Regions from separate parts of the Paenibacillus sp. FSL H8-0261 genome, predicted to be linked through region 3. Evidence: predicted binding sites of a transcription regulator. Region 3 holds the regulator's gene; each other region holds the start of a gene.
What was found. Region 3 encodes CtsR, which represses protease genes until heat stress. Its sites were predicted from a motif close to ATGGTCAATAAAGGTCAAACA; they were not measured.
Positions count from the first base shown of each region.

Region 1: a site for CtsR is predicted at 1,502-1,522, ahead of MHI27_RS09180 (endo-alpha-N-acetylgalactosaminidase family protein). Genes of this name have one in related genera too.
Region 2: a site for CtsR is predicted at 1,117-1,137, ahead of clpP (ATP-dependent Clp endopeptidase proteolytic subunit ClpP). Genes of this name have one in related genera too.

Region 1 is NZ_CP150297.1:2,117,060-2,119,331, reverse strand. It holds gene MHI27_RS09180 (endo-alpha-N-acetylgalactosaminidase family protein) at 1-1,428, opposite strand, end outside; gene MHI27_RS09175 (S-layer homology domain-containing protein) at 1,572-2,272, opposite strand, start outside.
Region 2 is NZ_CP150297.1:184,003-186,274, reverse strand. It holds gene MHI27_RS00915 (sugar-binding transcriptional regulator) at 1-620, opposite strand, end outside; tRNA gene MHI27_RS00910 (tRNA-Arg) at 956-1,030, shown strand; gene clpP (ATP-dependent Clp endopeptidase proteolytic subunit ClpP) at 1,224-1,820, shown strand; gene MHI27_RS00900 (GDSL-type esterase/lipase family protein) at 1,916-2,272, opposite strand, start outside.
Region 3 is NZ_CP150297.1:6,269,298-6,271,569, forward strand. It holds gene MHI27_RS28080 (protein arginine kinase) at 1-396, opposite strand, end outside; gene MHI27_RS28085 (UvrB/UvrC motif-containing protein) at 425-949, opposite strand; gene MHI27_RS28090 (CtsR family transcriptional regulator) at 980-1,441, opposite strand; gene eis (enhanced intracellular survival protein Eis) at 1,828-2,272, opposite strand, start outside.

The sequences.
Region 1 (2,272 bases), 2.7 Mb from region 3:
CATTTCACTGCCGGTTGGAGCATCCGTATTCTGACGATATACAATAGCTCCATCTTGCCAGTCAACAACTTTGTCTCCATTCGCATCTGGAGTCAGTACAACCTTAGCCCATGGCAGTGGCTCCGGATCAAGCACAGTACTTCCACGATAAACCCATGAGCCTCCTGATAACGCTGCTTTCTTCGTATGGAGTGCTGTATCATCGCCTACCTTAATACGTACCTTATCAAAACCATTTACTACATTGGTGATTACACTCGCAGCTAAGACGTCGGAGTTAACGAATGCGTATGCACGACCCCCACTCACGTCTGCTACTCCTGTCTTAAGATCGTTAAATTCGTCCTGTACAACGTTCCAGCCCCCAGTTATCCGGACAGCCGTTTCCTGCGCTGTAGGCTGGGTTCCAATTACAGAGACAAGGTCATGATCAGGGAATTCGATCGTTCTCACTTTTTCAGTACCATTCTCTTCAATGCTGGCCACTTTGAACTGAAGAATGTTATCCTGAACCTCCATTTCAACTTTGAGATTCACTTTAATTTCTGGAATCTGAAGCGTGTAGGCTGCAGACTCACCATGAGTGGCATCTGCTGCTTTTATACTAAAATCAGAAGCGACTACGAAATAGGACTTCTCGTTGATTTTTATCTCATTAAATCCATTTAACTGTCCATACATTTCCGCGCCGCTGTCTAACCATGTGTATTGTTTAACCCGTGGGAACTCTTTATCGATTTCAACCTTCATCGTATCCGAGCTTAAAGTTTCTGTAATCGTAATCGGCCTCGGTACTGGATCAGTGGATACAATTGGAGTTACCTTCACATCGTCAATCCATAGGGTCTTGTTATTAAACCAGCTGCGTAGTCCAATCTTCCCTGCACTTGTCGATAATGAGGGAAGACTCGTCGTAAACACGTTATTGCCATCGATCGATAAAGCTACGCTACCTTTCTCATAGCGCAATTTGAGGGTATACTGTTGGTCAGCAGCAAAGGTAAAACTAGGAGCCGTAATATTTCCATACGATTCCGTCCCTCCTTTCATAGCATCCCAGCCCCAAGAACCCGCATCATATTGGATAACATTGTAGTTATTGCTATCGACGAATCGGTAGACCAGTCCAAATCGTGTGGCAGGCTGACTAAATTTTAACTTCACCTCATATTCAGCATTGGCAACCTGAGGTGAATCTTGGTCTGCTAAAATAACAACCCCTTGTGTCACCGCCTTAACAGCACCTTGATCCGCCGAAAAAGTAGTGGTCCCCTTAGCTGCAGCCCATCCGTCGATGTTGCCATCATTGTAATCTCTGAAATACACGTCCGATTCTTGAGCCGCGAATACGGCTGCCGATGGCAAGCCAAGCTGTACCCCTAGCAACAACGTCAATAGCAAGCTAACCGCTTTGTAACGTTTTCTCATCTCTACGACCTCTTTTCACTTAAATATAAGTAGAATGAACATTATCAATTCACATATTTCCTTTAATTGTATGTTTTTGACATCACATGGCCATAATGAGCCCTCCTTCCATAAGAAGGTGCGTCATTATATGTTTTTTTGTATTACTTGGAATTTAACAATCGCTTGATAACAGCGGCTGATTCCGCTCTTGTAGCAGATTCTTTTGGTGCAAATGTAGTCTGAGTTCTACCTTTCATTAATCCCGATTTCAAGGCAAAGCCCACCGACGCTTTAGCCCACGGGCTTATTTTACTATCATCTTTAAACGTAGTAGTAGAATCTGAGGCTATACTATCGATCTTTACACCGGAAGCATAAGCTTTCGCTCGCATCAGCATCGTTGTCATTTCTTCACGAGTAATGCTTTTTTCCGGAGCAAATTTCGTCTTGGACAAACCACTAATAATTCCGGCCGCATAAGCTTTCTTTACCGTATCTTCGTACCAAACTCCTGATTTCACATCCGTAAACGGATTACTTCCAGAACCTTCTGTAAGATCTAATGCTCTGGCTATAAGAGCTGCGAATTGTGCGCGAGTGATGTTATTATTCGGGGCAAAGCTGTCGGCATCCATGCCTTCAACAATTCCTTTAGTGACCATTTCCATGATATCTTGCTTCGCCCAATGTGAGACGATATCGCTGAAAATCTTGGTGAATGTTGAGGATTGATTCGGGGTGAATTCCTGATCTTTCAGATTACGATCAAGAACTTTTAATGCGGTCCATTTTACTGCAGTTGTACCAGCCCTTTTAGCTTTAAAGGTAATCGTGGCAATGTCCAAATTACCCTTTTCGCCAT
Region 2 (2,272 bases), 800 kb from region 3:
TGCAGCAACCGGTAATTCGCTCCTACCCGTTTTGCCATTGTTGAGGCAATCGTATTGGCTTGAATCTCCATACTCTCTCCTAATCCACCACGCGCCGGAACAAACCAAGCGTTCTTATAGGAAAGGGATAACGGCGGTGTCAATTGATCAGCCATATCGGCAAGCGTTGATCCACCTGTGACAGCAACTATATCATCTGTACGAAGTACACTGAGCAGCGCTTTTGCACCCGCTCGGCCAAGCTCACGTTTAGTGAATGGCGATGACTCACAATCACCCGGCACCACAATAACTTTATCCAGACCGTACGTTGCCCGAATTTTCTCTTCCAGCTCATCCAGACCAAACAGGCTCTTAACGACCGGCTCTAGCAAATCAAGCAGTCTACGCCCAGCAGCGCTAATGCGCATGCCAACGCTCTCGATCTCAATGAGCCCTTGCGATTTCAGAAGATCCGTCTCGGCACGCAGTACCCGCTCAGTCATATCAAGCGAAGCGGCAAGCGTTCTGCGCCCAATTATATCGGACAGCATGATCTGATGAAGAATCGTGTACCGTCTCTTAAGGGTTTCCATGAGATCAGGCAGAAGCTGCTTTTGGATATCTAATAAATTACGCATACTTTCACTCCTGCAACTTCGTCTTCCTCTATTCCCTTGTTCATGGTCTCAAAATGTCCCGGGTAAACTTTTTAAGTCCCACTCATATTCTAACCAAATATTGCTCGAAGTGCAAGTCTTCCGAGAGTAGAATTCTCAAGCGCTTGTCTTCTTATACATTTATAGGATTGGGAAAGAGGTTCAGCTCCAAAAAACCTGTCATTAACAATCCAGATTCTTTAGCTGAGTGAAATACAATGTACGCTTGTCCACCTTGAAGACTATGGATAGAGCCTGTGTACAGTATTATTATTTCATTGCAATTGCACAGGAATTGTATTATAATCATTTTTGTTGCGCCCGTGGTCCAATGGATATGACGTAGGCCTCCGAAGCCTGAGATCCAAGTTCGATTCTTGGCGGGCGCGCCATTAATTTCACTTTTGTACATAATTTAGTAGTGCCTATACTACTACTTAACCAAAGAGCCGCGTGTCGGCTCTTTTTTTTGAATATAAGTTTGACTTTCTTTGACTTTTTGTTTGAATTTGTTTATCATGTGGGTAATACGGCAAGAGTAAAAATGAATACATTTGAAGAACCAATATCAAGGAGGTTTTCCACGTGAGTTATATTCCTATGGTAGTAGAACAGAGCAACCGCGGTGAGCGCGCTTATGACATCTATTCCCGCCTGCTGAAGGACCGCATCATTTTCCTTGGAACGGAGGTTAATGACGTGGTAGCCAATTCTATCATCGCACAAATGCTGTTCTTGGCTGCCGAAGATCCGGAGAAGGACATTCACCTTTATGTGAATAGCCCAGGCGGTTCCATTACTGCAGGTATGGCTATTTTTGATACAATGCAGTACATTAAACCGGACGTTTCCACCATCTGTGTGGGTATGGCAGCTTCTATGGGAGCTTTCCTACTTAACGCTGGCGCTAAAGGCAAACGCTTCGCGCTGCCTAACAGTGAGATCATGATTCACCAACCTCTGGGTGGTGCTCAAGGTCAAGCAACGGATATCGAAATCCGTGCCCGTCGTATCCTCAAATTGCGTGATAAGTTGAATCGTATTCTTGCAGAACGTACGGGTCAACCGCTAGAACGTATTGAGAAGGATACAGATCGTGATTACTTCATGACTGCTGCAGATGCGGCAACTTACGGTATCGTTGATAAAGTCATCGAGAAAACACTGCCTAGCGGTGTGTAAGCTATAAAACAACACAAAGAGGCTGTGCCCTATCCACTTGATGGTTAGCGCACAGCCTCTTTACTTTTCAGACCACCACTTCATACGAATCTCAGTTAAATCAAACCGCCATATCCAAGCGCATCGAGTTTCTCAGCAATCACACGGTAGCCTCGGCCATTCGGATGTAAGTGGTCAATCGATAATAGCCCTCTCTCATTTCCTGCAAACTCACTATAGATAGAAGCAAACCCACATACTCGGCTACTATACTGTGAGGCATAGCGGTTAAACTGCCGCACCCACTCTGTAGCACCCACTACCTGAGGATAAGGATTATACAGTCCCACAATCCGAATGATAAAAGGTCTACGCGTTCCCGTCTTCAATTGGAAGAGGATACTCATAATTGCAGCAAAATTTTGTTTGCATTCTTGCAATGATCTTCGCAGCTCTTTAGATAAATTTTCAGG
Region 3 (2,272 bases):
AGGAAACAGACATTGGATTCGCAGATGGTCCTCTTCGTTAATCATGATGCTGACCGACTCATCTTCATTTAATAAGACAGCCGCACTGCGCGAATCATTAGCCAAGTTAGGACTGATTAGATGCTTCTCAACCAGTACCTTTTTGTCCAGTTCATTCACTTCATCAAGCTTTAGGAGTTGAAAAGATCCGAAATCTGCAGCTGCTTCCTCATGAAACACAGGAGCCAGTAGCTCTAATACTTCTTCCGATTGCTCTAAGGAAGCCAGCATTGGGAACGGAAGATGCTCTAGATTACGGGCAATACGCATACGACTGCTAATTACAATCTCAGAATGACTACCTCCAGAACGCATCCAATCACTAAGCGCTTGTTCAGTAAATCGGAGACTTGACATGTCATATCCCCCCTATATATCAAAGACTTTACTCTTGTGCTATTTCTTTTTCAAGTTTACGAATCTGATCTCGCAGCTCCGCTGCTTTCTCGAATTCTTCTTGTGTAATACTTTCCTGTAATTCCTGCTTGAGTTCATCAATTTGGCGTCTAAACACAATCTGAGCTCCTGCACGTTTCGGAATCTTACCTACATGTGAAGTACTGCCATGCACTCGCTTAAAAAGCGGGTCCAGTGCGCTGTTAAAATATTCATAACAGGAGCTACAGCCAAAACGGCCTAATTTACTAAACTGGGAGTACGTCATCCCACAATTCTCACATTGCAGACTCTGCGTTGTCTTCGTTGCAGCCGACTTCTCCTTGCCGGCACCTTCAAGATCAAGCAGACCTGAGAGCAGACTGTGGATGGAGAATCCTCCAGCCGTTCCGGGAATGAGTTCACCCTTCTCCCGTGCACAGCTCTCGCAGATATGAAACTCCGTCTTCTCTCCATTCACGATCTTAGTGAAGTGGAGTGTTGCCGGCTTGACGCCACATTCCTGGCATTGCATAAGCGAAAGCCCCTCCCTTATGGTTGACAATTATTTGCCTAACAAAGAGATTAACATCGCCTTCATAATCTTGGCACGAATCTCATCCCGGTATGGAATCTTAACCGTTAGGCATTCCCGAGAAACAGCAGCGCGCATAAGGCACGCTTCACGCTTACTTAGAAAACCAGCTTCCTCCAGCTGATAAATCAGCCCTTCAGCAGCGTTCTGATCAATCCCGCCACCTATAGTATGGTTTAAATGGGCATGCAGTGCCACGTTAGGCGGTAATTCAAAACGTTGAATTCGAATATATCCCCCGCCACCACGCTTACTTTCCACCACATAACCTTTTTCTAGAGTAAAGCGTGTACTGATGACATAATTGATCTGTGACGGTACGCATGAGAACTGGTCCGCCAGGTCATTTCGCTGGATTTCCACCGTACCTTCGGGACTTTCATGCAAAATATTCTTCAGATATTGTTCGATAATATCAGAGATATTGCGCATCACTCATCCTCCAGTGCTTAAATCTTATAATACCGATTGCAACTTGCATTCATAATGACAATGGTCTTTAATTGAACTTAAACATTTGTGGATAATCCCACGTGTTCAGAGGATCGGATCGCTGTCATTAAGCTTCGTTGACTTTGACTTTCTTTGACTTTTTAATATTATAACATATTCTGTGCTAATTCCAAGTGGATTCTCTTATTTTTCACTTTTTTCAGCGAATGTATTCGGAAATAAAGAACTCTCCCAACTTCTTTCGAAGGGGAGAGCCTAATTTTTGTCAAGTATAAACGTCTTCGTTGTCCTTATTAGGACGATAAGCGTTTATGCGAGAAATATAAGGATAATGTATAGCGTGAAACTTATACTTTCTTATATTTTTAAAAATGATCAAATAAAGCTGTCTGTGATTGTGGAATAATTTCTTCAAACCATTCCAGTGCTGCTGCGTGGCCAGAGACACTTCCATAACGAGCCATCTCTGTTGGTCGTTTGTATCCAAGCATCAAGGCTGTCAAAGTGCTTATATCACAGCTCAAGTCTGCTTCCGCCCGTTCCCCTTCCACTCGTATCAAAGTAGCCGAGCCCTCATTAGAAATATTCCATGCCCATAGCCCATCATTCCAAGGTGCATACTTATCTTCGATATATATAAGCTGCTTCTTTTGACTACTGTTTCCTCTGAAGGCGTAAGTTTCAATGAATGACTTGGCATTAACAATCCGCCCCATAAAATAAGGATAATTCTCTTGTCCTATACGTGGATCTGGCAGCAAGAAAGGTAATATGTCATCTGAAGGCACCAGCTTTAAGGATGCACCGGTC